2 regions of the Lysinibacillus sp. NPDC097162 genome follow, and region 2 is predicted to be linked to the other one. Evidence: riboswitches for the same ligand, from Rfam matches in the RefSeq annotation. Region 2 holds a riboswitch; the other holds the start of a gene.

Region 1 (11,938 bases), on a different contig from region 2:
CTGTGTAATGCTACGATATGGCGAATAATAAGTGACAAGTCGCACATCTGGTTGCCACGCTTTCCACTTTTCTTCAAAGGCTTTTGCATCCGCCTGATCGAATGCTACATAAAAGGCTATTATTTTATCAACATTTAAAGATTGCGCATAGTGCAGTGAATTTTCCACCACTTTCGTAATACCCGCTACCGGCACGACAAAGACATTCCCCTCTACTTTCGGTAATGCTTCTCCATTTAGTCGTAGTTGTTCCCCGACTGCATTGTAGTGATGCTTAATGCGATGAAACATCCAAATAATAAGCGGTAAAAAGATGAATACCGGCCATACTTGGGGTAGTTTTGTGACAAAAAACATCATCGCCACTACAAAAGAAATGACTGCCCCTATTGTGTTGATAACAAATTTCATAACCCAGCCATTAGGCTTTTCACGCCACCATTTACGCATCATCCCAGACTGCGCTAATGTAAATGGAATAAATACACCTACCGCATAGAGTGGAATTAAATGCTCTGTTGTGCCATCAAACAAAATAATAAGCACAATAGCTGCTAGCCCGAGCATCATGATCCCATTTGAATAGCCAAGTCGATCGCCACGGATTTGAAATATTCTTGGAATAAAGCCGTCTTTCGATAAGTTGACTGCCAGTAAAGGAAATGCTGAATAGCCTGTATTCGCAGCAAGCACTAAAATCATTGCTGTTGTTCCTTGCACAATATAATAAAATACATTGCGTCCCACACTCGCTTCGGCAATTTGCGAAACAACCGTTGCTTGTGCATTTGGAGCGACTCCGTAGAAATAAGCTAAGCTTACAATGCCAATAAATAATACTGCTAAAATACTACCCATCGCTAATAGCGTTTTTGCTGCATTAACGGGTGCAGGACTTTTGAAATTCGGAATTGCATTAGATATTGCCTCTACACCAGTTAATGCCGAGCTTCCTGAGGCAAATGCCTTTAATAATAAAAACAAACTAATGCCCGCAACTGGCGTTCCAATTTTAGGATGTAAATCAGCCGGCACTTGCCCTGTTGCTACATTATAGATTCCTATGCCAATGAGCAATAACATCACAACGACGAATAAATAAACAGGGTACGCTAAAATAGACGCTGATTCCGTAACCCCACGTAAATTTAAAATCGTTAAGCAAATAACAAAAAACACAGCAATCGGAACGTTATAAGCATGCAAACTTGGGAATGCTGAAGTAATAGCATCTGTCCCTGCTGATACACTTACAGCGACAGTTAAAATATAATCAACGAGTAATGACCCACCCGCTACAAGACCTGCATTCACACCTAAATTTTCGCGGGACACGACATATGCCCCACCACCATGTGGATATGCGAAAATAACTTGTCGATACGATAAAGTGAGTGCCACAAGTAGCACCACTACCCCTGCCGCAATCGGTAACGAATACCAAAAGGCAACCGTACTGACAGTCATGAGCACAATTAAAATTTGCTCTGGACCGTATGCAACTGATGACAATGCATCAGAAGATAATATGGCCAGCGCCTTTGTTTTACTAAGCTTTTGTTCCCCTAATGCATCGGATTTCAATGGTTTACCGATAACATAACGTTTGAATGAGGACTTCATCCTTAACACCTTCTAGATTCATAGAGTGTGTTTCGCATTTCTAAATCGATTACACCTTTCGCATAATCGGTCTCTTTATATCTACTGGGGCTTTTTCGTACGGAATGCCATCAAAAAAAACGCCTACAAGTCATCACTAAATACGACTTGTAGACGCTCTAACGTCTGACAAGCTCCAACTTTTCTGCTCTTAACGCTTACGAGGTTAGCTGTCGGATTCGGGCCTGAGTAGCCCTACTCTTTAAAAAGAGATTCACCCCAAGAATTGTTTAAACAATCCACTAAAATTGGGTCCCCCGCGTTTAATTGCTTCAGCGATTTAGAAATTTGAAACTTTTATAATGATGTCATATTACGCCTGTAAATTAAAAAAGTAAAGAAGATATTGCCCGGTTTTCGTAAATTTTTTCTTATTCTCAGAGACAAGCTTTTATCAGCTGTTTATCGGCGATTCGGCGTGGTTTATCGGCGATTCTTACCGGTTTACTGGCGATTTGGCTGGCTTTACTGGCGATTTTCACTGGTTCACGGGCGATTCAGCTCATTTTATCAGCGATTTTCAAAATTTATAAAAAATTTATGAGCAAACTTCTTCACATTTTTTAATTCTAGCTATAGAATAGTAGTATTATTATTTTCCCATAGGAAACTTTATTTCATTTACGATACTTTTTGAAACGAGGGAACAAGATGGCCTATAAACAAATTACAAAACCGGCAGCCCAAGCTGTTTTAGATGGAGACATAAAAGGCTGGCGACGAATTTTACCCTTTCTAGGTCCGGCATTTATTGCAGCTGTTGCCTATATAGATCCCGGCAACTTTGCTACAAATATTACCGCTGGCTCGCAGTATGGTTATTTACTACTTTGGGTGATTGCCTTTTCAAATTTAATGGCTGTACTGATTCAATCTTTATCAGCAAAACTCGGTATTGCTACCGGAAAAAACTTGCCAGAAGTAGCAAGGGAGAATTTTTCTGAAAAAACTTCTATATTTTTATGGATACAGGCTGAACTTGTAATCATTGCAACCGACCTCGCTGAATTTATCGGTGCTGCCCTCGGTCTATATTTATTATTTGATATTCCGATGCTACCTGCCGCACTTATTACTGCAATTGGTTCTTTTGCAATTTTAGAGCTACAGCGTAGAGGCTTTAGAGCTTTTGAAGCGGGCATTTCGGGTATGGTGCTAATTGTTGTGCTAGCATTTGCGTTCCAAACATTTTTAGCCCAACCGGATTGGGGCGAAGTGACATTAGGAATGCTGACACCACAATTTGATGGTGTCGATTCACTCTTACTTGCAACAGGTATATTAGGAGCTACTGTGATGCCACACGCAATCTATTTACATTCTTCCTTAACACAAAATCGTGTGGTTGGTCGTAATGACAACGAAAAACGACGTATTTTCCGATTTGAGTTTATCGATATTGTAATTGCAATGATTATTGCTGGTGCGATTAACATGAGTATGCTAATCATTGCAGCAGCAGTGTTCCATACGCAAGGCTTAGTAGTCGAAGATTTAGATATCGCCTATAACGGTTTACGAGAAGCTCTTGGACCTATGGCGGCTGTGTCTTTTGGACTTGGATTACTCATTGCCGGGCTTGCAAGCTCTTCTGTTGGGACATTAGCAGGCGACGTTGTTATGCAAGGCTTCATCCAACGAAAAATCCCTCTATATTTACGTAGAGCGATTACAATGATTCCACCTTTAGCTATTATTGCAGCAGGTGTCAATGCAACCTATGCACTTGTGTTAAGTCAAGTAATTTTATCATTCGGTATTGCATTTGCGCTTATCCCACTTGTGATGTTTACAAGTAAAAAGGACATAATGGGTAGCCTGGTCAATCACCGTATCACAACAATTCTTGGTTGGCTTGTCGTTGTAATAGTAGTTGCGTTAAATATCTACTTATTATGGGAAACGCTTTTAGCTTAAATAATGATACTAGGATAAATGAGAAAAAGTGTTAGATTGATTGCGATCAATCTAACACTTTTTTATGCCGTTGCTCTCTGCTAAATTTTCACTATTGCCACATAAAAGCATTTCCTGCGCGGACTGCTGTTGAGAGGGACAGCATGCCTATTGTATTTTAAGAAAGTGCCTTTAACCCTACGACTCCGATGATGATACAGCATACACTTGCTAAGCGGCCTTTACTTTTTGACTCACCAAAAAACATCATATTGATTAAGACTGCCCCTGCCGTACCAATACCTATCCATACTGCATAAGCCGTACTCGTTTGTAAAAATTCAAATGATTTATATAAAAAGCTAAGTGACGCAGCAAATCCCCCTACATAGAGCAGCATGCTGATAAATCCCTTTTTCGTGCTATATTTTTTCAGACCAATGACAGATACAAGTTCACTCGCTGCAGCTAAAAAAACAAAAAGCCATCCCATACTATATCACCTCTTTTGTACGTTTATTCTCTTCAACGGTATCAGAGACTTTTAAGCCAATAACTCCTACAATCAATATAAAAATAAAGAGAAGCTTACCAATACTGACTACTTGATTAAAAATTAAAATATCCATTAAGGTCGTCCCCATTGTGCCAATTGCTGCAAATATTGCGTACACTGTTCCAGTTGGTAATTTCTCACATGCCTTTGATAAAAAGTGCAAATCAAGCCCTATAAATATAACGATCAATAGCCATTCCCACCAATGAGAAGCTACATTGAAACCATAAATCCATATTAATTCAAAAAAACTAGTTAACCCAACATACAACCAAGCTTTTCCCATAAAAAACCCTCCGTTAATAATGACTGAACTTCATTCATTTTTACTGCATAAAAGAACCTACAAGAAAATTTAGTAAAAATCCGCTTTTAAATTCGGATTTTGAACACATATTTTTCTTGTTTATAGCAACGTATTACTATAAACAAGACCGTTTATGGATTTCCAACTATATATCAAAAATTCACTGTAACATATTTTATCTCTGTACGCTTATTTTGTAACAGCCTTGTTTAAGACTAACGCATTAAAAATAAATTCTAATAAATCTTTTTTATCCTCATTGATAAGCTCTTCATCTTTGGAATCAAATAAGTATGCACGTTCAGCAGCAGACTCGATTAATCCAAACACCATCTTTGACGTTGCGTAAGAATCAACTGCTATTAAAATTTCACCCTTTGACTTTGCGCTGTCCAGCTCATTTCTTAGCCAATTATAGTAAGGTGTATACGCATTTACCCAGTCTTTCAAATAATCAGAGGCCGACAATCCAGCATAAATAATTGCTACAAGTTCCTTATGCTCTCTCGTCATCATAAATATTGTATCTACTAATTGATTAAATTTTTCAATTAGTGGCGCTTGATCATCCACGTTTTTTTGTATTGCTTCAAACATATTGTCGACCATTACTTTTGCAATAGCGGGCATAAGTGACATTTTTGAAGGGAAGTACAAATAAAAAGTTCCTTGTGCAATACCAGCCCTTTTTACAATATCAGCTATTTTTATTTTGTCGATACCTTGTTCTTTAAACAATTGAATAGCAGAGGTTACGATACGTTTTTCCTTATCCATTATGCGCCCCCTAAAAAATCATGAATTTTTAAAAATTGTAATCCAAACAAAAATAGATTTCAACCTCTTTCTTTTATCCAAAAATTATTATTTCCTATAATGGAACTGAAAAATTTATTTAATTTTGATAATTTTTAAAAATTAGTTTGACAAATGAACGAGATTCATTTAAATTTTATCCCAAGGAAGATGACTGAAATTCATTTTAAGAAAAAATCTCCCTCAACTAGTATTTTCATAACTGTAAGTACCATTTTCCACCTTGATAAGGGGTGTTACAAGGTGCAAATCGGTATTATTTTTTAATCAAAGGGGCGGAATTGATGATGAAAACAGGTTATATTTTTGACGAAAGTTATTTCTGGCACGACAACGGAAGCGGAACATTATATTTACCTTCGGGTGGTTACTTAGAAACAGATGTGTTTGTCGAACATCCTTCAACAAAGAGACGAATTAATAATTTACTTAATCGTTGTGGCCTAATGAAAAAATTAGAACAAATTGAGCCACGTTCTGCAACGCGTGAGGAAATTGAAATGTTCCATACAAAGGAATATGTAGATAAAGTTAAGCATTTAAGCGATACAACTGGTGGAGACGCTGGAGATCATGCCATTGTTGGTAGAGGATCTTATGAAATTGCTTTACTTTCAACTGGAGGCGCTTTAAAAGCTGTGGATGTTGTGATGAACGGTGAAGTCGATAATGTTTATGCATTAACTCGCCCACCTGGCCATCATGCAGAAGCTGCAAAAGGCATCGGCTTCTGTATTTTCAATAACGTTGCCATTGCTGCTAAATACGCAAAGCAAAAATACAATTTAGAAAGAGTTATGGTGTTAGATTGGGACGTTCACCATGGTAATGGAACAGAAAGTGCATTCTATGACACTGATGGTGTTTTATTCTTCTCAGTTCATCAGCATTTAAGTTTCCCGAATAATACAGGTTATGCAGAGAACGTAGGTGAGGCTGACGGAAAAGGATTTAACGTGAACATTCCGCTTCCTCCAGGTACAGGAAATGCAGGCTATATTGAAGCATTTAAGTCTATTGTGGAGCCAATCGTGAACGATTATAAACCAGAGCTAATCATTATTTCTGCTGGACAAGATCCAGGTATGTTCGATCCACTTGGACGTATGAACATGACTGCTGAAGGCTTTGCAGATTTAACGAAAATCATGATGAACTTAGCAAACAAGCATACAGATGGAAAAATCGTCTTTTGTCATGAAGGTGGTTACAGTAATGCTTATGTTCCATTTTGTACATTGCGCATTATTGAAGAATTATGTGGTGTGAAAAGCGATGTAGAAGATCCATTCCAAGATTCCCAAGGGTATCCTGACTTTGTAAACGAAGTAGAAAAGAAAGCAATTAATGAAGTCATTTCAATTCAATCGGCTTACTGGCCATCTTTAAAAGTAACTGTTTAAATTTAAAACACTATTATTATATTGAAAATAATTAATAAGAGGGAGGGTATCTATGAGCAATTCTATCGAGGAAATTAGTTATGAACATATTCCTTTAGAACAGCGTAATGGCACTGCCAAAGAGCTATTTTTCACATGGTTTGCCGCAAGTACAGTTTCTACAACACTTGTAACAGGATCTCTAGCTATCGTATTAGGGTTAAATTTTTGGTGGTCACTCGTTGCTATCCTATTAGGACACGCCATTGGAGCTGCAATTATGGCACTCCATTCTGCTACTGGCCCTAAAGCAGGTTTACCACAAGTAGTACAAAGTAGAGCACAATTCGGCTACTTCGGGGCTATCTTGCCTATGTTAATCATTCTGATCATGTATTTAGGCTACGGCGCAACCAATACCGTGTTAGTCGGACAAGGCATGCAGGAAACACTCGGCCTTAATATGAATGTAACGGTTATCGTAAGTCTTATTCCAATGGTGCTTCTAGCTATTTTTGGACAAGGCTTACTTCAAAAGTCGATGAAAATCTATACAATTGGCTTTACAGTGGTATTTATTATTTTATCTATTATGATTTTAGCGAATGTTTCAATGGATCTTTTAAATGCAGGTAATTTTTCTTTCAGCCAGTTTTTATTAATGACTTCCATTTGTGTAACATGGCAAATTACGTATGGTCCGTATGTGTCTGACCATTCGAGATTTATCCATCCATCACAATCTAAAAAGGTATTTACTTATAGTTATCTTGGAAGCTTTGCAAGTTCAGTTTGGTTGATGGTTTTAGGTGCTGCTATTGCCACTATGGTTGTGAATGGTAATGTTATGGCACAAATTAAAGATATGGGCTCATTAGGTTTCATCATTGCATTACTGTTATCTCTTGGTGTCCTTGTTATTAACTCCTTAAATATTTATGGAGCAGGTATTATTATTTTATCGATTGCGAGTAACTTTTTAATGTTTAAAACATCTGCTAGACTGCGCACAATTACTTCCATTGCAATTGGTGTCATTATTGCCCTTATTGCCACTTGGAGCTCTAGCAATTTTATGGCTAATTTCCAATTATACTTAGGATTTATATTATTCTTTATCATTCCGTGGAGTATGATTACATTAACTGATTTTTATATTTTAAAGAGAGTCCATTATCCTCCAGATGAGTTCAACAAAAAGGATGGCATTTTCGGGAAAATTAATATACCAACAATGATTATTTACTTGTTAACCATCTTTATTCAAATTCCATTTATTAATACGGAGTTATATGTGGGACCTATTGCAAAAATGCTAGATGGATTAGATATTGCATGGATTGTTGGTGGTGCGGTTTCATTCCTATTGTATATTAGCTTTGCTAAATTAACGGCACCTGCCAAACTTTCTGTAGACGTCTATGCAACGTCTAATGTACCTGAGAATAATTAATAAATAAGGTTCGTCAGGCTTCCCCAGGCCTTTTTAAAGCCCCTGTATGGTATTTTCATACAGGGGCTTTACTTATGTTATTAAACATCTACCTTTTCGATGTTGCGAATTGCTAAATAGGCAATAACTATACCTATAATCGCTAATGTTATTGGGATTACGATAATATCATTCAATGAAAAAGTGCCCGTATTTGAAGAAACAACCATCACGATTAAAAGAGATGACAGTATTGTTGTTGGCACGGAGTATTTTTTCATACCAAAATACAATGGAATAAGGGCCATACTGGATGCCGCTACAGCATTCATTACTACTGAAGGAATGCGCTGCATAATCATTGCGTTTGTCAAAGTATCTGGGATTAATTGAAAGTTCTCGCTAATCATAAGAAAAATTACTGTAATAAATATATTTGAAAGGATAATTGCGCTAAATGTAAATAAAATAACAATGGCAAGCTTTGCTGCGATTAGTTTTTTTCTATTTATAGGATACATAAATGCAGTTATTATTGTTTTATTTTTATATTCGCCAATAATAAGTTTTGCAATTAATGTAGCCGCGAAAATAATAAATACACATCTTACAAAAGAATCAATGACTGTTAAAGCGATAGGATAGTTTTCTAAACCAGCGTCGCCTTCTATTTTTGAAATAACTAAAATCATAAACATAAAACCTAATATAGCGACATTGGCAATAATAGCAGCTGTCACATACGAGCCTAAATGGTTTTTTTTCATTTCTAAACGCATTAAATTAAGCATGGATGCCACCTCCATTGATTAATTTCAAGAAATAATCCTCTAAAGAACTTGTTTTCCTACTAATCTCTTCAATTTCAATATCATGTTCTATTAACGTTTTGGATAGTATTTTTTGTGAAACAGACATATCGTATATTCGAATACAGCGCTCATCAATGCATTTAAAATTGGTGATGCGTAATTGACTATCTAAAATAAAGGCAGCCTTTTTTCCCTCACTGACAATTAGTTCAATAAAATCTGTTTGGCTATGCCTTACATGCTCCATCGAAACTTCAGCAATTAACCTGCCATTATTAATGACCCCAATTGTATCAGCCATTTGCTCAATTTCAGCTAAAATATGACTGGAAACAATAATCGTAATGCCATATTCTTTACTTAACATCTTGAATAATTCTCTTAGCTCTCTTATACCAACTGGATCAAGACCATTAATCGGTTCATCTAAAATTAGCAACTCTGGTTTAGTCATTATCGCACGTGCAATACCTAAACGTTGTTTCATTCCTAACGAAAAATCCCTTACTCTTTTGCCATCCACATTCGTTAGCTTTACTAAATCGAGAACATGGCCGATTTCGTTTTTATCGTAATAACCCATATATTCGCAATGTAATTCAAGGTTTTCTTGTGCTGTTAACTTTTCATAGAAAATGGGATATTCAATGATTGTGCCCATTCTTTTTAGCACTTCGTACGACCGATCCGTTAATTTTTCACCGAAGATTTCAATTTCCCCACTTGTCGGTTTGGCCAGATTAGTTAACATTTTCATAATCGTTGTTTTCCCCGCTCCATTTGGACCCAAAAAACCATATATCTCTCCTCTCTTAACATGCATATCGACTGTAGAAACCACTTCGTTTCCATCATAAACTTTTGTAAGCTGATTTGTTTTTACAATATACGCCATTTAAACCTCTCCCTCATTTGTGGCTTTCTTTATTATAAGAAGTAAAACTCTCTATTTTATTACTTGATTCTTACAAATTCCTTAAGAGAAGAAGAAAAGCCTCTAGAGCATTTTTAGCTCTACAGGCAGGGCTAGATTAGTACATCATTCTTTTTAATGAAATCGTAAAAACCGTCTTTTCATAAGGGATGCTTTTCAGTTGGATTGTACCATTCATTATTTCTACAAGTCGCTTTGTTATCGTTAGACCTAGCCCACTACCTTGAAATGATTTATTTCTTGAGTCTTCAAGCGTAAACATCCTTTCAAATACGCTGTCTATATGATATTCATCAATACCTTTCCCACAATCCCAGACATCAATATAAACATCGGTAGCGTCATTTCTTACTGTTAGCCCAATTACACGACCTTCAGCCCCGTAAGCAATCGCATTGGCGATTAAATTGTTTAACACTCTTTCTAACGCATCCTCGTTGCCTAGAGCATAAATCGGTGTTTCAGGTATGTTAATGTCTATATGAAGGCCTACCGACATCACCATATCGTAAAATGACAAAATATTTTTGCGGCATATTTCACTTACGTTTACTTTTGTTATTGGGTATTCTGTATCGCCCGCTTCAATTTTTGCCAAATCAAAAAATGTATGAATAAGCTTCAATACTTCCTCCGTTTTTAAATGGATTCCTGAAAGTAAGCGATTTTGTTCTGCATCTTTTAGCGAATGTTGTAGCTGCAACATTTCTGTATAGCCTAGCACAACTGTTAACGGCGTTTTTAAATCATGCGAAATATTGGCAAGCATCTTTTTCATTGAACTTTCCGTTTTTCGATGTTTGGCTAATATTTTGTGCGTATCATTCAGTAATGCATTTATAGTAGTAAGCAGTTGCTGTAGTTCTTGATTCGAAGTAGCAACTAAAATTTTCTCGTTTGATTGTTCGTTTATAATAGCTTGTAGTTTGGTGTGCATATATTTGAGCGTAACGTTTTGCTCACGTTTTCTTTTCAGCTGCAAAAGAATGATTGCTATGAGAAAAAGAATAACGGTAGATAGAAATAGTATCATACGCCTAGCCCTCTAATTTATAGCCAATTCCCCAAAGTGTTTTAATATACTTTGGGTTGGAAGGGTCATCTTCAATTTTTTCTCGCAATCTCCTTATATGCACATTAATAATATTTTCATCACCATAATATTCATCATTCCAAATGAGTTGATAGATTTGCTGTTTAGTAAATACGCGATTACGATTTGTGATAAATAGCTTTAAAATCGCAAATTCCTTTGAAGTTAGTTTCACCTGTTGTTGGTCTTTTTCAACTGAGAAATTAACGACATCAATTACCAAGTTACCGATAGTCAATGTCCCCTTCGTTTCCTCCATCGAGCTTGAATATTGTGTAGCCCTTCGTATTGCAGCTTTCACACGCGCTGAAAATTCCAACATTGAAAATGGCTTTGCAATATAATCATCCGCTCCTAATCCAAGACCTAATGCTTTATCTACATCACTGTCTTTTGCTGACATCATAATAATAGGTAGCGCTTCTTTTTCTCGAATTATTTTTAACACTTCTAATCCATCTAGTTTAGGCATCATAATATCCAAAATAACTAAATCAAACGTTTTACTTAAACAAATTTGCACTGCTTCTTCACCATTTGTAACGGATGTAACGGCAAAGCCCTCCATTGTTAAAAACTTGTCGACCATTTCTCGGATGTCCTCATCGTCTTCAACAAGTAATATATGTTTTTGCATGTTAGGCACCTCTTCTCAATAAAGCATTATCTTTAATTCCCATCTACTTAAACAGTTTTACATTTTTATCCTGTCTCTATATAGCTTACCATATGTTTTTTTTAAAGTGACAGGCACTCAAACAATTCTCAAACAATTTGCCAAACTAAAATCACACTCCAGCGCCGCACACAACGGAAATCAACGGCAAATAAATAAAAGCTGCCCTATAAACTAATAGGACAGCTTTTATTTCTATTTTTCTACTTTTAAATCACACTTTTGCAGTGGAATCATTTTAGTTTTATGTTTTATTTTATAGCCTAACCACAAGACGATAAACAGCGGTATACCGATATATGAAACAAGGACGCCGTACCAGTCAATTGAATCGCCTGTGAAAGCTGTGTAGTTTTGACCAATTACAACAAT
Region 2 (21,943 bases):
GAAAAAGTCAATTCCATTACTAACTTTGACGTAGCTAACACACTAACAAAAGCAGAACAATACGCAGACCACCGATGAAAAAATGGCTAATTTTACTGCTCCTTTTAGTTATTCTCGCCATTTCCTCTAGCATGAGCTACGAACAACAGTCTATTATTCCTGAGCTTGAGGAACTTTTGGTCAATAAACCTTTTGAAGCACAACTGTCAGTATTAAAAATTCCATATTGGGATACAGTCGTGTCTGTTGAGGAGCGGGGCTACTTTGAATTTGTAGAATTTCTAATTCGAAAGTTTACGCATTTTATAGGTTTTGGATGTATTGCACTCGGAGTCTACTTTGCATGGGGAAAACGGCGTTTTGGCGCGGGCGTCGCCATTGCCCTTACGGCAGTGATTGCGATGCTAGATGAATTCCGCCAAAGCTTTACACCTGGACGAACAATGAACGGGCAAGATGTTTTAGTAGATACAGCTGGTGCTATTGTTTTTATTAGCATCGCCTTAGCCGTGAAGAAAATACGGATGTTTAGAAAATAAATATTTATCGTATATAAGCAAGGGATTTCTATCGGCGATTCTCACGAGTCTACCGGCGATTCCAGGCACTCTATCGGCGATTAACAAAAAAAACAGTGAATCTCTCATACGAGATTCACTGTTTTTACTAATCTAAGACTAAAACTTAGAGCCTTTATCACCGTACTCGTTTAATAATTCTTCAAACGATTTGTTTTTCTCACGCTGCTTGCGCTCAAAGGCTAGCTGTGCTTGACGCTCTTCCTCTGCCGCCTGCTCTTTCGCTGATAAATCTTGTTTTGCAGCTTTTAACTTCGCTAACACATCGCCACCAAGCTGGTCGGCTAATGTCACAGCTTCTTGCTTTGGTAAACTAGCTGTGAAACTATCATCTACACGCTGCTGTTGTTGTTTTCGTTTTTTTCCCATTACTTTCACCTTCTTACTAACATTAAGGGCGTTGAACAACTGTTGCTACACCTTGTCCACCACCGATACATAATGTGGCAAGGCCCGTTTTTGCATCACGCTTCTCCATCTCATGTAGAAGTGTGACTAAAATTCGCGCCCCGCTTGCACCAATTGGGTGACCAAGAGCAATTGCTCCCCCGTTTACATTTAGTTTATCATGATTGAAGCTTAGTTCGCGATCTACAGCAATTGATTGTGCCGCAAACGCTTCATTCGCTTCAATTAAATCTACATCTACTAAAGATACATTCGCCTTTGCTAACGCTTTTTTCACCGCAGTTACTGGACCAGTCCCCATAATTGACGGATCTACGCCAGAGCTCGCATTTGCTGAAATTTGTGCCATTGGCTTAATCCCTAACTCTAACGCCTTCGCTTTTGACATCACGACAACTGCTGCTGCACCATCGTTAATACCAGAAGCGTTCGCTGCAGTTACTGAGCCGTCCTTTTTAAATGCAGGGCGCAGCTTTGATAAGGATTCCGCTGTAACACCTGCACGTGGAAACTCATCTTGATTAAAAATAATTGCATCGCCTTTTCGTTGAGGAATTTCCACAGCAACGATTTCATCATTAAATTTACCAGCAGCAATAGCCGCTTCTGCACGTTGTTGTGAACGTGCTGCGAAAGTATCTTGCTCCTCACGTGTAATTTCATACGCATCACATAAATTTTCTGCAGTAATGCCCATATGATAATCATTAAATGCACACCATAAACCATCATGAATCATCGTATCCACGACTTTTTGATCTCCCATGCGGAAGCCTTCACGTGCATTTTTTAATACATACGGTGCTTGGCTCATATTTTCAAAGCCACCAGCTACAATGATGTCAGCATCGCCTGCTACAATTGCCTGTGCTGCTAAATGCACTGCTTTTAAGCCTGAGCCACATACTTTATTAATTGTTAAAGCAGGCACTGTATTTGGTAATCCCGCTGCAATCGATGCTTGACGAGCCGGATTTTGTCCTAGTCCAGCCGATAAAACATTCCCCATGATGACTTCATCGACTTGCTCACCTGCTACGCCTGCGCGCGCTAATGCTTCTTTAATAACGATACTTCCAAGAGTTGTTGCCGGCACATCCTTTAATGTTCCTTGGAATGAACCGATTGCAGTACGCACGGCACTAACAATCACTACCTCGTTTGTCATAATCATTCTCCCCTTTTCCCCGTTCAAAAATCAACACTGCATGCATATGCTACTAGCAGATAACTATATTTTAACAAATATTTTGACGATTTTCGATAACGGAAATAATCGCAGTATTTCAAAGGTTGTTGTAAAATGTTGTCGTGTTTTAAACAAATATAGTTGGGAACATTACAATTAAGAAACATGCATTTACCTTATGATAACTTAGGGACGAATGCCTAGACATACAAAGAAACAAGTCGTGGAGGTATTGAAGATGAAAAAGAAAATGCTTTTATTTTCAGGTATTACAACGACGCTCGCCGCTGCTGCAACGGGGCTGTTCGGCTTTGCGCTTTCTAATAAATTAATGTACATTCAGCAAAAAGACCCCGATTTTATTCGTGAACGCGAAACAACTGCCAAACGTTTTGACGAAGCTTGGTACAATAAAAATTTTAAATGCGAATTAAATATTGACTCTCCTAATGGCTACTCCATTCGCGGCATTATGTTCCAACCACTACAAACAAATAATACGATGATTATTTGCCATGGGGTTACAGAAAATAAAATCAACTCGGTCAAATATGCACGTCTTTTCGAACGACTAGGGTACAATGCCGTTATTTTTGACCATCGAAGACATGGGGAGTCAGGCGGCAAAACAACAAGCTATGGCTATTATGAAAAAAATGACTTAGATGCTGTTGTAAAAACCGTGAAAGCGATGATTGGTGACAATGCCATCCTCGGTATTCATGGAGAATCAATGGGTGCAGCTACAATGCTGTTGTATGCGGGAACGGTTGAAGATGGTGCCGATTTTTATATTGCTGATTGTGCCTTTTCAGATTTTTCAATGCTGCTTAAACAAATTGCAAAGACTGAATTTAAATATGGTTCTATCATTCCAATCCGTTTCGCTGATTTCTTTATACGACTACGTGATGGTTATTCATTTAAAAGTGTAACGCCCTCTGAAGCTGTCACACACATTGAAAAGCCAGTTCTCTTTATCCATAGTATTCCCGATACATTTATTCCAGCTTCCATGTCACTCGATTTATATAATAAAAAGACTGGACCGAAAAAGTTAAAACTTTTTGATAAAGGTGCACACGCTCAGTCCTTTAATGAAAATATGGCTGAATATGAAGATCTGATACATGACTTTTTAGAAAGTTTTATTTATCAAAAAATAAATCACGATTCTTCCTCATCCAATGTCATTCCTTTTCATCGTTAAATGAAAAACCTTGCAAGCAAAATGTCCATCTGACTTAAAGGACATTTTACAATTGCAAGGTTTTTTATTATTCTGCAAAAACGATATGCCATTCATCACGTTTTGCTAAAAATTCTTTTGCAAGTGCCTGTGCACCTTCAAGACTATGACTTGCTGCCCAGCCACATTGCACTTCATTACAAGCTGGTACTGCTGTTGCATTCGTGACATCTGTAAATGTTTTTTCTAGTATCGTTAGCAATTCATCATAATCATTATGATTAATCAACGATACATAAAAGCCTGTTTGACAACCCATTGGACTGAAATCGACAATATGGTCGGAATAATTGCGAATAATATCAGCCGATAAATGCTCTAAAGAATGGAGTGCTGGCATTTCCATATGCTCCTTATTAGGCTGTTTTAAGCGAATATCGTATTTATAGACTTCATCGCCACTTTTTCCTACTTTTACACCTGCTAAACGAACATAAGGTGCTTTAACTTTCGTATGGTCTAAATCAAAACTTTCCACATTTGTTTTTTCACGTTCCATTGCTAACAGCTCCTTTTCTTACAATACTAACTATTATAACCGGTTTTCTATGAAATGTGTAAATTTTTAAAATAGAATGATAATTTAACTGTATCCTACACAAATTTTTAAAATAATAACAGTCTAAATCTTTCCCCTTTTGAAAAAATATTTTCGCACTTTTTATTCCTGTTATGCTGATACCCTAATTAATAAAGGTTTTATCAAGTAAAAAAATTTTTCTTCTCATTTGTCAAAAAAATTTTCTGTATTTACTAACTTTTCTTGAAATAGTAGTATCATAGCAGTTTCAACTTTCTAGATCGCTGAAACCAATGGATGCGGGGGAACCAAATTTTTTGGATGAACATTCAATCCAAGGGGTGAATCCTTGTTAAGGTAGGGCTACTCAAAGGCCCGAATCCGTCAGCTAACCTCGTAAGCGTTAAATGAGAAGGAAGATGGAGCTTGTACTATTTGAAAATGATGTATCTACAAGTCTTAGGGCTTTAAACATACTTATGATCAATACAACCTCCAAAACTCCCCATCATTACTTTTTATTGAATTAGAAAGCGTGATGAAACGATCGTGGGTAACACCATTTATTATGTTAGAGATATTTGAAAACGGATTCAACACCACTTATCTCCATCGTATTGCCCTGATTATTAAGTGAAAACGGAGGAAACCAATATGACTACTCAACAAGGAAAAAAAGGCATCTTTTATGGATGGTGGATTGTAGTGGCATGCGTCATGATTATGACATTTTTGTATGCACCAATTATTAATTTAGTGTCACTTTATACTGTCCCTGTAACAGAAGATTTGGGAATTGGAAGAACTGAATTTATGACGTATTATACGATTATGGCTTTAGTATCAATGATTTTCTGTCCAATTGCAGGAAAAGTGATGAGGAAAATGGACATTCGTCTTTACTTGACGATATTTACAACACTAGGCACCATTTCATATGTAGGATTTTCATTTGCAACGACTGCGATGCACTTTTATTTATTCGCAGTGCTAATGGGGGCTTCATTAGCAGGAGCTGCTCTTATTCCTGCACCAGTATTAATAACAAATTGGTTTAACGAAAAGCGTGGATTATGTTTAGGGATCGCACTAGCAGGTAGTGGTCTTGGCGGTGTCATCCTTAGCCCTGTCCTAAACTGGCTTATTACAGATTATGGTTGGAGAAGTGCTTACCTCATTACGGGCATTTCAATGTTTGTGTTAATCGTACCTATGGCATTATTTGTTATTCGACTTAAACCTGCAGATAAAGGTCTTGTTCCGCTAGGTGAAATAAAAAATATAACGACTTCTTCACAAACAGTAGAAGGGCTTTCACAAAGGGAGGCATTTAGATCCGTATCATTTTGGGCACTTTGTGCGGCAATTGTTGTCGGTGGTATTGTCGTGAATGGTATGATCATTAACCTAGCACCTTATTTAAAGGATATTGGTGGCACACCTCAACACGCTGCAATATTGCTTTCTTTAGGTTCAGCAATGGTCATCGTCGGAAAGTTATTAGTCGGTCGCTTATACGATAAATTAGGTACCATCACAACATTACTTATTATTTGTGGCTCTGGTTTAGTAAGCTTTTTATTTTTGATGAGAGGCGACCTATTAATACCTGGTATCCTGTATACGATATTTACTGGATTTGGTGCGACGGCCGTTACAGTTACACCTGCTTACTTAACTTCATCACTATTTGGGGAAAAAGAATATAGCGCAAAATTCGGGATTGTCTCATTATTTTCATCACTAGGCGCTGCACTAACACCAATTGTTTCTGGCGCAATTTATAATATAAATCATTCCTATGGATTACTGTTAAATGTCTTAATTGTACTTTCAATCGTGTTATTTGGATTGTTTGTCATTGCCATTAAAACAAAACCTAAATTTAATACAACTTCAGATATGGAATATTCATTAGACTAGAGAGGTGTATTCATATGACTAAACATGAAACATTAATATTGGCGGAAAATTTTCAAGAAGAATTCATTCATCATCGCAGACATTTACACCAACATCCTGAAATTGGATTTGAACTACCGAATACAGTCGCATACGTTGAAAAAACATTACTTTCCATGGGCCTAACACCTCAAAAAGTAGGACAAGCAGGGCTAGTTGTAACGATTGGTAATGGCAATGGGAAAACAATTTTACTAAGAGGCGATATGGACGCATTACCAATGGAAGAAAACACGGATTTACCGTTTAAATCAACAAATGGATTTGCACATACTTGCGGCCATGACATCCATACGACGTTCATGCTCGGCGCAGCAAAGCTTTTAAAAGAGAAAGAAAAAGATATTCATGGTACTGTCAAAATTATGTTCCAGCCCGCCGAGGAAATGGGTCTTGGCGCAAAGGATATGATAGAAAATGGCTTACTCGAAAATCCAAAAGTTGATGCTGCCCTTGCCCTCCATGTCACTCCAGATTTAGAAGTAGGGAAATTTGGTTACAAACCTGGCATCGCCGCTTCATCATTAGATGGCTTCTTCCTAAAAGTGCAAGGCAAAGGCGGGCACAGTTCTGAGTCTCAAAATGCCATTGATCCTTTAATGATTGTCAATGCGATATACAATCAAATGAATACATTAGTCAGCAAAGAAATTGATCCTAAAGAAAGAGCCGTTCTCGTTATTGGTAAAATGGGTGGCGGCACAGTAGCAAATATAATTCCAGATACAGCACATTTAGAGGCTACACTACGCTCTTTCAAACCAGAAGTTAGGGATCATCTATTTAATAGAGTTCAAGAAATTATAAATGCGACAGTGAAAATGATACGTGGAACATATGAATTAAAGACTATCTCTACCCCATCACTTTATAATAATGAAACACTGTGCAAACAAGTCGTACCTTTTGTGAAAGAAATTTTAGGGGAAGACAATTTACAAATTGACGCTGAACCATTAGCAGGCACCGAAGATTTCTCTTACATTAGCCAACAAGTGCCAACAATGTTTATGTGGGCTGGCTCCAACGGATTAGGTGACAACAACTACCCACTACACAACCCAAATATTATGTTAGACGAAGGTGTTATTCCATTAGGGGTAGCGGTCGTTGTGCATAGTGCTATTAGTTGGTTAAATCAGGCTTAGCCTTTCTAAAGTCCAGAAGGTAGAAGAACTCTAAAATTTGAGTTCTTCTACCTTCTTTTTTCTTGTTCCTATTAAAGCTTATATCATCTACTGACATTTAGCCTCTACAACAAATTTACCGGTATCAATATCCTCTTAGCAAAGCATGCGCTCTATTGTTTCATCTTTCATAATAACGAACGCTACCTTTTCTTCAGCTCTATACAGGAATTTTCCAATCTCGGTTCACAGAAGTTCCTAAATATTCATCTGAGTAATTTGAAACTACTTCTTTTTGCGGGAATTTATTCAAATACCATCGTTTCATTAGTATATAGTAAATGAAAACAGATATAGGGAAACCTACGAAATACATGTAATCTATGAACACTATAGCAAGTACACTACTAATGAGCCACGCTAGCATACCTGCCAAGTTTACCCCACGATTGTATGTAAATTGCCCCTCCTGCCTATATAAATCTGTCACATGTAAACGACGCTTACGAATTATGTAGTAATCACAAATGATTACACCCGCTAATGCTGACATTGTTGCACCATAATATCCTAAGAAAACAAATAATTTATCTAAAACTAACCATGGTTGAAAAACTGTACCAATAATTCCTGCCAAAATAATGCCCCATGCATAAGATAAATTAAATTTAGCTCCTGCATTTACAAATGTTAAAGATGCGGGTATTAGATTTGCGGCAGAATTGGTTGACCATTGTGCTAAGACAACTAGTAATAAAATGATTACCATAATCCAACCAGTTGCAAGCTGTTGCACTACTTCAATAGGATTCCAGTTGCCAGTAGCTAAAAAACTTACTGCTCCAATTATACCGATAAATGTTTGGACGGTTGGCAAGGCTAACAAATGAGGGATGTAACTATTTGTATTTCTCCGGAACCAATTGCGCTCATTTCTTGGTGCTTTCACATAACGCGTTAGATTTGGTATATCCACTGCAAGTAAAGACCAGAAGCCCATATTAGCAGCCATAATAAGCAACCATGTTGTTTCAGCTGAACTGCCCTCATACGTAAAAATATTTATCCCTTCTACTGTAGCTATACTTGAAATCTTCACAAAAATCCAAATTGAAATCAAAATAATGGAAGGTGCTGCAATAACGGCAAATCGATCGATTGCCTTAATACCAAAGGCGGTATTTGCTATTTGAACACCCGCAAACACAACATACCATACAAACCAAAAATCAAATCCCGTTAAATTTGCCACAATATAGTTAATGGCCGTTGCGCCAAGATATGTTTGAATACCGAACCAAATACAAGCGACTATACCTCTTATTAACGATGGAATATGCACACCTACAGTGCCAAAAGGTGCTCTTAAATAAGCTGCAAACGATAAACCATGCTCAATACCAATATCTCCGGTTAAACTCGCGACAATCGCTATTAGTACATTGGCAACAAAAATTGCGCCCGCTAATTGCCAAAGCGTCATCGACTCAATACCATTTGCTCCAATTTGGAATGTTGCAATAATGACCGCCATTCCGACCCAAATATTAAAAAAACCTAGACCTGTAATAATGCGATGCCTTCTTAAAGTGGGCACGATATCCTTGGTAATTAATGTGTTGCGTTTCATAATTCTCCCCCCTGATTAAAACTTTATTCGCTTGGATGAAAAACGGCTTTATTTAAATCTCTTAAATAAGGTACTTCTCTTCGTTGTTGAATGACTCGTTGTAAATTGATTGTTGCTACAATGCATTCATCCTCCTGTACAGCTTCGGCTAGGACATTGCCTTGTGGATCAATAATTCTACTTTTCCCACCAAAATGTGTCGACTGTTTTTCACTTCCTGAACGATTGGCCGCAATAACAAAACAACCATTTTCGATAGCCCTTGCTCTACTCGCTATGTCCCACACGTAGTAACGCTTTTCGCCAAATGCTGAAGGGTATACGAGAATATTAGCTCCTTGTAATGTTAAAATTCTGGCTCCCTCTGGAAATCCAATTTCATAGCAAATTTGTAAACCTATTTTCAAATCATCTTTATGGATAACTGACAGTGCATCTCCTCTATTAAATCTAATATTTTCTTGATCCCAAAGATGTGTTTTTCGATATTTGCCCAATATGCCATTTTTCGCTATGACGAAAGCGGTATCAAAAATTGTACCTTCGATTTCCCCTCGTTCTAAAATACAGCCGATCATTGTAACATCGTGTTGAGTCGCAATACGCTGTAAATAGTCGGTCGTTTCCCCTGGAATCGTCTCAGCATATTGCCAATCTTGTTCTTCAACCCGATAACCCGTATTAAATAATTCAGGTAATACAATGAGTGTTGCCTGTTGTTCAAGCGCTTGTTCAATTAACATTTGCGCCTTTTGTAAATTGCCAGCTTTATTGCATAATTCACAATTCATTTGTACAGCTGCTACTACATGTTTCAAAGTCATCACTCCCCATGCTTTAGTAAATTAATGACTGCCTATATCCACTACATACAATAGTCCTCCTTTCCTTTACAATTTTTCTTAGCAAAAATCGTGCCAACTTTTCAAGGTTTAAAATATTGTTAGAAACCCACTTATATTGCCAATTTTTTAAAGGGAAAAATGAAAACTTTGTAGCAAAGTTATGCGTTTCGGCATAGTAGCAATGCAATTTAGTGTTTATACTAGTAGAATTTCTTGAATCGCCGGTATAACTCGTGTTATCGCCGATAAAATCATATAAATAGCTGGTAAAACTCGTGTTATCGCCGATAGAATAACGTGTATCCTGCACTGTGCGGAAAGTGACTGACATAAGAGAGACCATCAGAACAACAAAAAAGTGTTAGATTGGTTGCAGTCAATCTAACACTTTTCCCCTAACTATAAAATTCATTCTATAAATTTCAAAAATCTATTACTCCATATATTTTCATAAAAATCAATTGTCTCTTGCGCTGACATAAATGGGTTATGGATGGTAGAAGTCGCTTTACGTACCATAAAGTTTTCATATCCCAAGCCATGGGCGAATTTAATCGTTGCATCCATACAGTATTCTGTTTGAGCGCCGCAAAATTCAATTCGCTGCACAGCTAATTCGTCTAAAATTGTTTTTAAGCTTGTTTCGTAAAAAGAATTTGCATGTTCTTTTCTAACCAAGTAATCTTGCTTTTGCACATCTAGATCGACATGAATCGCCCAAAGCTCCTCTTCTGGTACGAGTTCTTCATCACAATGTTGAACAAAAATAATTGGTTTTTGGTGTTCTCGATATAAAGCGATTCGATTATTTACTTTTGTGAGTAAATTTTGTAGATCAAATAAATGTTCGTTACTGAAACACACGCCATTTTGTAAATCGATAACGATTAAAACATCTGCACTAGTCTTCATTATCTTGCCTCCTCTATTTATACAAAAATTCTATCATTTGAAAACGGTATAAAGATATAGCATGACATTCAATTAGTTATGCTACATTATAATATACATCAGTTAATTTTAATCAGAGGAGGTATTTACTTGAAATTCATTAAAATTAGCCTTACATGTCTTATCGTTTTCATATTTGTGTATAGCCTCATTAAAAATGATTTTTTATATAGTCCAATATCCTCGCTATTACTCGGCTGCTTATTAGCAATTGTAGGATTAGAACAATTTAAAAAAAGACGCAATTGGGGTTATTTATTTTCAGCAGTATCTTTGCTAGTAATCGTAGTAAGTATTTACTCATTTTAACCCCAAATACTAGTCATTTATTATTTCATAAAAAAAGAGAAAATACCTTGCTCGACGTAACGCAAGAGGTATTTTCTCTATATTTTTTACTCGAAGCTTTGTATCTGCATATTAGGACAGCGTTTTCTTAATTCTGCAATGAACTCCGTTTTATTGTCTGGTGAAATCTTTATACTACTAAAGCTTGTAGATTCCACACATAATTCGAGTCCTTGATCTGTTGGTGAAATTTTATATCCAGTGAATTCATCTGTTGTCGGAGAAACCTTTGTTATATTTTGATAAGGGATTCGACGTTTGAATGGTCCACCTTTAATACATAAATACTCTTTATAGAAAACATATTGTATCGAAGTGCCATACCACCAAACAAAACCTCCAGCAACAAGAAAGAGAACAGCAATCAGCAGTAAAATTGCAAACGGTAATTGTTTATACAAAGGAAGCAATGGGATTGAACCCATAATGACAACGACTAAAAATATACCGGTTAACAAAAACATGTTTACCTTCGTGCGAAAAACCATTCGTCCATCACCCTTTCTTATATACTTACATTATAAGCAACAATCCATAAAATTGTAATTATTTTCAAAGATGCACTTTGTAATCGAGTTTGAATTACGCTTTTTTATCGAATATTATATTTAGCAATTTTTCTACTAATTGTTGATTGATTCACTTCTAATAATTTTGCCATTTCCACAGTTGTTTTACATGTTTCAAATGCCATCTGCAATAATTCTTTTTCTGCAAATTCTACACACTCTTTTAAGGGCATAATTTCTTTTACGAGTACAGACTTGCTCTTCTTAGTTTCATTCAGTGCAATTGCGAGTGTTTCGCTTGTCAAATCATCTGAGTCGCTCATAACATAACTTCGTTCAACTACATTTTGTAATTCTCTAATATTACCAGGCCACTCATACTCGGTTAACTTTTCGGTAAAGGTTGAATTGAATGTTTTGGATGTATGGTATTTGTTATTTAATGTAGTTAAAAAATGCGTCGCTAAAGAAAGTATATCTTCCTTGCGTTCACGTAACGGGGGTAAATGAATTGGAATAACATTTAAACGGTAATATAAATCTTGTCTAAACTTTCCTATATCAACCGCTTCAGCAAGATCTCGATGTGTCGCTGCTATAAACCGCACATTGATATGGATTGCTTTAGTACTACCAATACGTTGTAGCGTTCTTTCTTGTATTACTCTAAGTAATTTTATTTGAAGTGAAAGAGGCATATCCCCAATTTCATCTAATAACAAAGTGCCGTGATTAGCAAGCTCTAGTAACCCTTTTTTCCCCTCTCTATTTGCTCCAGTAAATGCACCTTTTTCATAGCCAAATAACTCAGATTCTAATAAGTTTTCGGGTATAGCACTACAATTGATTTTAATAAAAGGCTTATTTTTCCGATAGCTCATTTCATGAATAAAATTGGCAAAAACCTCTTTGCCAACACCGGTTTCTCCTAAAATTAAGACGGTCGAATCTACTGCTGCTACACGTTTTGCAAGTTTAACTGCTGCCTCTAGTTTTTTACTTTTATAAACGAGCGAACTCGAAGGTGCCTTCCTATCGTTTTGTAATTTTGACAATTCACGTTGATATTCATTTATTAAACATTTCAACTGTTGTATTTCTTGTTGTAGGTTACTAATATCTGTAATATCCCTCGAAGCATTTACAACCCTTATTATTTCTCCCTGCTTATTTTTTATAGGGGTCCCTACTACTAATAACCTTTTGTTGTTTTTAGTTGATTGGACCGTTGATATTTTCTTTTTATTTTCTAAAACTAGTCTTGTTATTGAAGGTTGGTATACCCCTTCCTTTTCCAAATCTAAAACATTTTTCCCAACAAGCTGTTCTTCACTTACACCCCATATATGCTTGCATGCTGCACTAACTCTTAATGTATTTCCTTTGTGATCGGATACATACAGAACGTCATAAGAAGATTCAAATATCGCTTTTAAATCTTCACTTTCTTCCTTATACCGTTCATAATCTTGTTGCAATGGCCATGACGAATTAATAGAAACTAATATGTAGTTTTTGTCTTTCTCACTTATTCTAGAGAAGAAAAATTGATATGCTTTGTCACCGCAACAAAAACTTTTCATTAATGGAATGTCAGTGGCAAAAGCTTTTTTCAATAGCGGTGCTAATTTTCGATGATTAATAATTTCACGGTTAAGTTGAATGGCTTTTTGTGCTTTGGTATTTAGCATTTTAATAGAAAAATTTTCATCGTAAATAATTGATGCTAATGGTAGCTTTTCGATTGTTTCAGAAGAAATTTTAGTATTTCCAAGCATAGTACCTCTCCATTCTTTAATTTTTTCAGCATTATAACATAAGCTTTATGCAATTGTGCATATTTTCTAAATTATTTAAAAAATTTATTACAAGAATCGTTTTTTTCGCTAGACTAATGATAAAAAATCATTAAAGGGATGGATGATAGATGCAACGAGAGATTTTAGTAGCATATGGTATTGACGTTGATGCAGTAGCAGGTTGGCTTGGGTCTTACGGAGGCGAAGATTCACCTGATGATATTTCACGTGGTTTATTTGCAGGTGAAGTTGGAACTCCTAGACTTTTAGATTTATTCGACAAACATAATATTAAAACAACTTGGTTTATTCCTGGTCATTCGATTGAAACGTTCCCAATTGAAATGAAAGATGTTTTTAAACGAGGTCATGAAATTGGCGCACACGGATATTCTCATGAAAATCCTATTGCGATGACACCGAAACAAGAAGAACAGGTTTTGCTCAAATCGATTCAATTGATTGAAGATTTAACGGGCAAAAAACCGACTGGCTATGTTGCACCTTGGTGGGAGTTTTCCAATGTAACGAATGAATTATTAATTAAACATGGTATTAAATACGATCACAGTTTAATGCATAATGATTTTACACCTTACTATGTACGTGTCGGGGATAAATGGACAAAAATTGATTATAGCAAGCAAGCTGAAGAATGGATGAAGCCTTTAGAAAGGGGCGAAGAAACCGATTTAATTGAAATTCCAGCAAACTGGTATTTAGATGATTTACCTCCAATGATGTTTATTAAAAAATCTCCAAATAGTCATGGTTTTGTTAATCCTCGCGATATCGAACAAATGTGGAAAGATCAATTCGATTGGGTTTACGAAAATATGGATTATGCTGTATTTACGATGACAATCCATCCAGATGTCAGTGGTCGTCCTCAAGTATTACAAATGCATCATCGCCTTATAAAGTATATTAACTCCCATGAACATATTCGGTGGGTAACATTTAATGAAATTGCCAACGATTTCGCAAAACGTTATCCACGCACATAAGGGGGCATCCTATGTGTATTTTTTGTGGTGATTTCATTGCGAACGTACATTGGACAGAGTTTAAAGAAGATGCTACATCTGAAATTATTGTTGGTGACTTACAACGTTCTAGACAGCAATCGAGAATTGAGCGCGTTCAATTCATCAACAAAATTTTAGTTTTATATCAATTAAAACTTACTGAATGGAATGGCAGTAAATTTATTCTTAGCGATTTAAAAGGGAATACATCAATCATCCATGATTTAGGGACTTTATGGGCTGAAGTAGAAAAGCTTAACGGCTACGCTATTGATCCACTGAGCGCGGACGTAATGGAAAAAATAACGATAGCGAATTGAGTGAAAAAGTATATGCCATCTAGAAAAAAAGCGATTACGATTTTAACTGGTAGCTTAGGTAGCGGTAAAACAACACTGCTTCAAAGCTTATTAACGCATCATCAACTAACTGAAAACATTGCGATTATAGTCAATGAGTTTGGCAAAATCGGCTTAGATCATCATTTACTAAGACAAGCAGAAGAAAAAACGACCTTACTACAAGGCGGTTGTATTTGTTGCCATGCGCGTGAAGATTTAGAGGAAGAACTAAAAAACTTGTTATTTAGTTCTGAACAGGGTGAAATTGATTTTGATCGTATTATTATCGAAACAACTGGCTTAGCTGACCCCGCTCCGATTTTATTTACCATCATGACAAATCCCCTTTTACAACATCGTTTTGTTGTTGATGGGATAATAACAACCGTCGATGCTAAAAATGGCGCTATGCAAATAAAAAATCATGAAGAAACAGTCAAGCAAATCTCGGCAGCTGATATCGTTGCGCTAACGAAAGTAGATATAGTAACGACAGAAGAACTTGATTTGATTTGTGCAGAAATAATACGAATTAACCCAACATGTAAAATTTTTCATGTTGAAAATGGCAATGTGGACCCATCTATTTTAAATGTTGAAAGGAAACTTTATAACAATCGTCTACCTAGCAACTATCAGCTACCTCCTCACAACAATACATCGCATATTCATTCAATTTCTTTTGCATTTTTGCAACCGTTAAATTGGAATAGTTTCGGTGTATGGCTTAGCTTATTACTATATGCAAAAGGAGAAAACATACTGCGCGTCAAAGGAATGCTCGATGTCGGTGAAGCAGGGCCGATCATCTTAAATGGTGTACAGCATATTATTCACCCTCCTATCCATTTAAGTGAATGGCCAGAAAATACAAAGGTTTCACATATTGTCTTTATTATGAAAGATATCCCACCTACGTTATTACACCAATCATTATTCTCCTTTCAAACATTTCTTGGTACGGAAATCAATTTACTGCATGTTCATTGCATTTAGGAAACATTGTCGAAAGCTTAATATGAATACGTGCTTAGATGAATCCATTCTTTCCTCGCATCTAAGCACGTTTTTTTATGCATTACTTTAAAAGACCTTCCCTCTATATTCAATTGTTTCATCCATAAACTATCATTTAACATCCATATTTGCCCTCTATTTCCTATCTCTAATTTCTTCTAAAATTTCGATTACTCGATTGTTTTGTTTTTCAATATTTATCAAACTTCGGTAAACCGCTACTGCTTATGAATGCACATGTGCAGAGTAATTTTAACAACGAAAAAAGCAACCGGTTTACAAAACCAGCTGCTCCTTAAAAACTCCAATTATTTCTGGAATTTATTCATTTGAGTCATCATTTGGCGTACTTGCTTTTCAGACGGCGTACGACCCATTTGTGCCATCATCATTCGAATCATTTGTTCGTTAATTGGTGGGTTTTCTTTTAAATATTTCATCATAGCTTGACGTGCAAAATAGAAACCAAGTGCTGCGCCAGCTGCTAATGCGATAATTACAATAATAATCCAGCCCCATGTAGGCATACAACCAACCTCCTCCACTACAATATACCGAGAAAAAAACTCTCCACGCTCCATTATACACCAAATACTAGCGTGTTACTATATATTATAGTGAAAATTCCTAGTGCATTGTATACTTCATCGGCTTTAACCAACCACACTCATTATCTTGTTTATTAAAGGCAATAAAACGCTCACTCATTTTTGCTAGCATTTGAAATAAATCCAAATCAAGCATTCGCGATCCTTCACAATAGACACAGATTTTACGATCTACTAAATAAATCGCCATCTTTCCTTTTATCGGATGTTCTAAAAATAAAGCATTCCGCGCTCTTTCTAAATGAGCATATTTGGAATCTAGCTGTGCTTCTAGCATTGCAGCAATTTCATCGAAGCGGACAGTTTCACATATATACGCGAGTTCTTTTAAGGATTTCTCATTGGCATCTTCACAGCCCTGCATCATTTCTAATAACTTACGCTCTCTACCGAAAATAAACGTTAAATGCTCTTCTTTTATTTTATATATGGAATAGGTTCTCACCAGAAATCCCCCTTCGCTCAGTTTCTTTAACGTAAGTATAGCTGATTGGAACATGTTAATTTGTCAAACGAAGGAGGGAACCATCTTCTATTTTTGTCGAAAAGCTTCTAGTTTCAGCTTATAAAATAATGCTCAGCCTCAAGACCTAGATGAAAATCCATTTCCAGTCCGTTTTAGATGATCTTTCAAACAGGTAACATAAAGGTACAAACGAAAGGAGCTAAAACAAATGAAAAAATTTCTTTTATTAACTGGAGGTATTATTGCAGCATGTGTCGCACTTGCATTAATTGGCCCAATTACAGGTTTATTATTTTCAGGTGTACTCGTTGCACTAGGCATGCACTTCTACATTGGCAGTAAATCGACATTTGCAAAAATCATTTGGTTTACAGTTGGTCTAATTGGTGTGCTTTCAGCTGTTTCTAATATTCCAGCAATGATTGGTCTTGCAGCAATCGCCATTATTTATGTTATCTACAAAAAATGGAATGGCATAGACGTTAAAATCCCAACAGTGGAAGCGAAAGAAGAAGATCCATTTACAAACTTTGAAAAAGAATGGTCAAATTTAACAAAATAAAAGGAGCGAATTAAAAATGAACTTATTCCAACGTTTTAGATACACAATTGAGGCTGATTTACATCAAGTATTTGATAAAAAGGAACAAAAAAATCCTATCGCCATGTTAAATCAATATATTCGTGAAGCAGAGAAGCAAACAGAACAAACAGGCAAATTATTAGAACGTCAAGGCAAGCTAAAAGAAAAAATGGAACTTGAGCTAAAACAAAATGCCGAATTACTAGCTAAACGTGAAGCGCAACTTCAATTAGCATTAGGTAGTGGCGAACAAGACTTAATCGATTTCGCTTCTGACGAAGTAGCAGCTTATACAACTCGCAATCATACGTTGCAATCAAGTATTGAAGCGAGCACGCAAGAATACTTTGAGCTAGAGCGTAAATTTGAAACAATGAAGCACAAAATTAAAGATATGAAAGTTCGTCAATTACAGTTAATGGGGAAAGAAAATGTCACACGTGCACACCATCAAATGGACGGCATGCTTGCCAACAACAACAAGGCGAATTTCGAGGATTTAGAATCTTATATCGATAAGCTTGCTTACCGTATCGACAAAGATCACGAAGTAACAACTTTTGAGGCACGCCTTGCAGCGCTTGAAAAAAATACAGCCGAAGCTACTTCACCTCTACTCATTGAAAAGAAATAACATGTTATAATGGAAAGAAATAAGGGATGCCTCAATTATTGAAGCATCCCATTTCTTTGAGTATAGGGGGAATAAAAAGAGATAAAGGATAATGATCAATGAAAAATAATAAAAGAAGGAAACGGTTTAATCTATTGATTACTATATGTATTTTTGCTTTTCTTATACTTATGTTTCTAACAATCCTATTATTTAGTTATCGTTTTATCGCACAACAACACATTCAACAAAAAAGTAGTGATCTAATCGCCAATGGTGGCATTAGTGAGCTTAAAGAATTAAATGTAAATGGAGACAAACAGTTTCTATTAATAGAAGGTAAAGATAAGAACAAACCATTTTGTTTATTTTTACATGGTGGACCAGGCTCGCCGTTCCCATATGGCGTAAGCGCTCGAACATTGTTTCCGGAAATAACCGATCATTGTGTTGCTGTGTATTATGATCAAAGGGGTTCAGGTAAAAGTTATACTAAAGATTTATCTATTTCTACAATGAACCTTAGTCAATTCACAGATGATGCGAATGTTATCGTTGATTATATTAGAGAAACTTATCATCAAGAAAAAATATTTGTCATTGGTCAATCTTTTGGTACAGTGATTGGAACTCAATTAGTAGCCAACTATCCAGAGAAAATTCATGCCTATATGGGCATAGCTCAATTAACGAGTAGTAGTAAAGGGCAAGAACTTGGTTATAATTGGTTAAAGGGTGAAGCTATTGCTAATGATGATAAGAAGACACTCCAAGTATTAGAGACTTTAGGAGAAGGACCGTATTTTGCAGAAGATGAAGATCGATTTAGCGATCTTATCAATCAATATAAAGGCATGAATTATTATGATAATACAATAAAAAAAGTGAATGTCGTTGATTTAATAAAAGGGGCGATTACTTCCCCTGATTACTCACTACAGGATTTATATAAATCATTTATTTCAGGTCCACAATTTAGCCTTATCAAAAGCACCGAACTAAAAAAAGAAATCATTAAGACAGATTTTTTTGAGTCTGTAAAGCGTATCGATGTCCCTGTATATTTTATTCAAGGTAAATACGATAAACAGACTAATTATGAATTAGCACAACAATACTATGAATTTATAGATGCACCAAACGGTAAACAATTTATCACATTAGAGCACTCTGCCCATTATCCGAATGCACTTGATGCTGCTATAATACCAAACGCCATCAAAACGATGGTAGAAGCTCATTACTAGGAATCTGACATTCCTCAGAAATAAATTTAGTAGAAAGAAGGGTGACCCTCTTGCAAAACTTTACAACAAATAAACTTACATTTTGGGTACTATGCTTCTTTTTACTCGTTTTTGTAGAGCTCACAATTTTCAATAATGGTGGCGCTTTTTGTTTAATAATTGGAGCTGTAATACTCTATTTAAGCTTTTCGAAAAACATACGATTTTTAAAATGGACTGGAATTTTCTTTATCGCCATCTCCCTCTTTACAATGTGGAGTTTGCGCCTATTTATCGTTATTTTGCTCTTATACATGCTCTATCAATACTTACAACGAGAAAATGAACCGAAAATCGTTACATTAGAATTCGAAAAGCTTCCAGCAAATAAAAATGAACTATTTGGGACAATACCTGCACCTGTAGATGCCTATAAATGGCAAGATGTACAAATCCAACGTCTTGCTGGTGACATTACGATCGATACAACCCAAACGATTTTACCTGCTGGCCCAAGTCTAGTTACAATACGACAAGGAATTGGCAAAGTGCAAATATATGTTCCTTATGAAATTCCATTTCGATTACACTACACGACGTTATTTGGTGAATTCACATGTCTACAAGGCGGTCCACAGCGGCTCCTGAATGAAAGTATTGTGTTCTCAGATGGTAACCATGAAGATGCAAAGCGTACCCTCGTTATACACGTTGCTACATGGCTAGGAGATTTGGAGGTGCTACGTAAATGATTGCATTTCTTTCAAGAGTATTTACTTTATTTTTCATATTAATTGGTGCAGCATTCGGCCTTCTCTTTGCTGTCTGGGGCGAACCAAATGAAAAAGTTTGGCAACCTTTATGGCAACAAAATTATGATAATATGCCGCTAGGTGGCGTAATTTTAATAAGTCTGTTTGCTCTTAGTTTCATCATTTCATGCTGGATTAGTATGACAGCTCGAGCGCGAGAGGCACAAGCTACTCGCTTTGTGAAGGAATTAATCGAGCCAGATTTCGTTCTTCCAAAAAAACAGGCATTACCGAAACCGTTGAAAAAAGCACTTGTTCAAACGAGCGAGCTAATCGATACACAGCGAAAAAGTTTACAGCGACTTTCCAATGAACGCGCGGAAGCGAATGATAAAGTCATTCAAGAGCGCATTATTGCTGAACGTCAACGTCTTGCACGTGAACTGCATGACTCCGTTTCACAGCAATTATTTGCCGCTTCCATGTTACTTTCTGCTCTAACAGAAAGCGATGAAAATGCTAAAAGCTTAAAGCAAGTAGAAAAAATTGTACAGCAGGCACAGCTTGAAATGCGGGCATTATTATTACATTTACGTCCTGTTGCTCTGCACAATAAAACACTCGCCCAAGGCTTAGAGGAATTAATTATCGAGCTTCAACAAAAAGTATATTTTCATATTGAATATGAGCTAGAGGAAATGTCTTTATCGAAGGCAGAGGAAGATCATTTGTTCCGCATTGCGCAAGAAGCTTTATCAAATACGTTGCGTCATTCTAAAGCAACTGAGGTTGAACTACTTCTTGTTGCTCGAGATGGTTTAGCGATATTACGTATTCAGGATAATGGCCTCGGCTTTGATGTGGAAGCTGATAAATCAACTTCCTATGGACTACAAAATATAGCCGAGCGAGCGGTTGAAATTGGCTGTACGTATAAAATTGTTTCTGTTCCTGGAGAAGGTACGATTGTAGAGGTCAAAGTTCCCCTACAGAAGGAGGTTGTTGAAGTTGATACAAGTATTAATAGTGGATGACCACGAGATGGTCAGAATTGGCGTATCTGCCTACTTGTCAGCACAGCCTGATATTACCGTTGTTGGTGAAGCGGAAAATGGTGCAGAGGCTGTAGAACGTGCCCTCGCCCTTCGCCCCCATATTATTTTAATGGACAATGTCATGCCTGTAATGACAGGAGCGGAAGCGACTGCCAAAATATTAGAAGCCTGGCCAGAAGCGAAAATCATGATGGTCACAAGCTTTTTAGATGATGACAAAGTATATCCGGCTTTGGAGGCTGGCGCGGTCAGCTATATTTTAAAAACATCCAACGCTAAGCAAATTGCTGACGCCATCCGTAAAACAATCGGTGGGGAAACCGTTTTGGAGCCAGAAGTCACAACTAAAATGATGCACCGTATGCGCTACGGTTCGAACACACCACTGTATGAACAATTAACTGACCGTGAAATGGAAGTTCTTCTACTAATGGCAAAGGGCAAGGCTAACCAAGAAATTGCTGATGACTTATACATCGCATTAAAAACCGTGAAAACCCATGTCAGCAATATTTTAGCCAAATTAGATGTTCAAGATCGTACACAAGCCGTCGTCTACGCCTTCCAAAATGGTTTGGCCAAGTAATATTATGAGTGTCACGAGATTACCGGCGATTTGTGCTGTTTTAGTGGCGATTCTCTAATTTTTATCGGCGATTCGCCATGTTTTATCGGCGATTCGCCATGTTTTATCGGCGATTCGCCACGTTCTATCGGCGATTTCCCTCGTGCTATCGGCGATTCATGCACTTATATCGGCGATTCCTCATAAATTACTCAAAAAAATACCGCAGCGCTCAATTAGAGCGTTGCGGTATTTTGTATTATAGCCAAATTTTATAGCGCTTTTACTTTCGCTACAACATTTTCTACTGTGAAACCGTATTTTTCCATTACTAATTCACCTGGTGCAGAAGCGCCGAACTTGTCGATAGCAAGAACGTCTCCTTCAAAGCCAGTGTATTTATGCCAACCGAATGATGCACCCATTTCGATTGCAAGACGTTTAGTCACAGCTTTTGGAAGAACTGATTCTTTATATGCTGCATCTTGTTTTTCGAAGCGATCCATTGACGGCATTGACACAACTGCTACATCCATACCATCAGCTTTTAATGCTTTTTGTGCTTCGATAGCAA

Evidence for each region. Region 2 has a riboswitch for cyclic di-AMP ahead of ACIQXW_RS02145 (MFS transporter). Riboswitches for the same ligand answer to the same signal wherever they lie in the genome.
Region 1: linked by a shared signal. The riboswitch ahead of ACIQXW_RS14360 (APC family permease) and the one ahead of ACIQXW_RS02145 (MFS transporter) in region 2 are both predicted to bind cyclic di-AMP.

Annotation. Positions count from the first base shown of each region.
Region 1 is NZ_JBIWDT010000002.1:472,082-484,019, forward strand. Features, by position in the region: gene ACIQXW_RS14360 (APC family permease) at 1-1,623, opposite strand, end outside; cyclic di-AMP (ydaO/yuaA leader) riboswitch at 1,804-1,950, opposite strand; gene ACIQXW_RS14365 (Nramp family divalent metal transporter) at 2,314-3,579, shown strand; gene ACIQXW_RS14370 (DMT family transporter) at 3,737-4,051, opposite strand; gene ACIQXW_RS14375 (DMT family transporter) at 4,053-4,400, opposite strand; gene ACIQXW_RS14380 (TetR/AcrR family transcriptional regulator) at 4,611-5,198, opposite strand; gene ACIQXW_RS14385 (class II histone deacetylase) at 5,522-6,640, shown strand; gene ACIQXW_RS14390 (purine-cytosine permease family protein) at 6,693-8,072, shown strand; gene ACIQXW_RS14395 (ABC transporter permease) at 8,153-8,842, opposite strand; gene ACIQXW_RS14400 (ABC transporter ATP-binding protein) at 8,835-9,758, opposite strand; gene ACIQXW_RS14405 (sensor histidine kinase) at 9,895-10,830, opposite strand; gene ACIQXW_RS14410 (response regulator transcription factor) at 10,835-11,527, opposite strand; gene ACIQXW_RS14415 (amino acid permease) at 11,762-11,938, opposite strand, start outside.
Region 2 is NZ_JBIWDT010000001.1:439,966-461,908, reverse strand. Features, by position in the region: gene ACIQXW_RS02175 (aldo/keto reductase) at 1-78, shown strand, start outside; gene ACIQXW_RS02170 (VanZ family protein) at 75-539, shown strand; gene ACIQXW_RS02165 (YqkE family protein) at 678-947, opposite strand; gene ACIQXW_RS02160 (acetyl-CoA C-acetyltransferase) at 970-2,154, opposite strand; gene ACIQXW_RS02155 (alpha/beta hydrolase) at 2,414-3,385, shown strand; gene ACIQXW_RS02150 (S-ribosylhomocysteine lyase) at 3,453-3,923, opposite strand; cyclic di-AMP (ydaO/yuaA leader) riboswitch at 4,217-4,363, shown strand; gene ACIQXW_RS02145 (MFS transporter) at 4,599-5,867, shown strand; gene ACIQXW_RS02140 (M20 metallopeptidase family protein) at 5,882-7,054, shown strand; gene ACIQXW_RS02135 (NCS1 family transporter) at 7,254-8,663, opposite strand; gene ACIQXW_RS02130 (carbon-nitrogen hydrolase family protein) at 8,687-9,487, opposite strand; gene ACIQXW_RS02125 (cysteine hydrolase family protein) at 9,917-10,420, opposite strand; gene ACIQXW_RS02120 (DUF3953 domain-containing protein) at 10,550-10,768, shown strand; gene ACIQXW_RS02115 (PH domain-containing protein) at 10,855-11,295, opposite strand; gene ACIQXW_RS02110 (sigma-54 interaction domain-containing protein) at 11,400-13,094, opposite strand; gene ACIQXW_RS02105 (polysaccharide deacetylase family protein) at 13,244-14,122, shown strand; gene ACIQXW_RS02100 (hypothetical protein) at 14,134-14,463, shown strand; gene ACIQXW_RS02095 (CobW family GTP-binding protein) at 14,476-15,480, shown strand; gene ACIQXW_RS02090 (YneF family protein) at 15,810-16,028, opposite strand; gene sirA (sporulation inhibitor of replication protein SirA) at 16,129-16,554, opposite strand; gene ACIQXW_RS02080 (lmo0954 family membrane protein) at 16,784-17,137, shown strand; gene ACIQXW_RS02075 (PspA/IM30 family protein) at 17,154-17,792, shown strand; gene ACIQXW_RS02070 (alpha/beta fold hydrolase) at 17,891-19,018, shown strand; gene liaF (cell wall-active antibiotics response protein LiaF) at 19,069-19,749, shown strand; gene ACIQXW_RS02060 (sensor histidine kinase) at 19,746-20,783, shown strand; gene ACIQXW_RS02055 (response regulator transcription factor) at 20,758-21,390, shown strand; gene tkt (transketolase) at 21,642-21,943, opposite strand, start outside.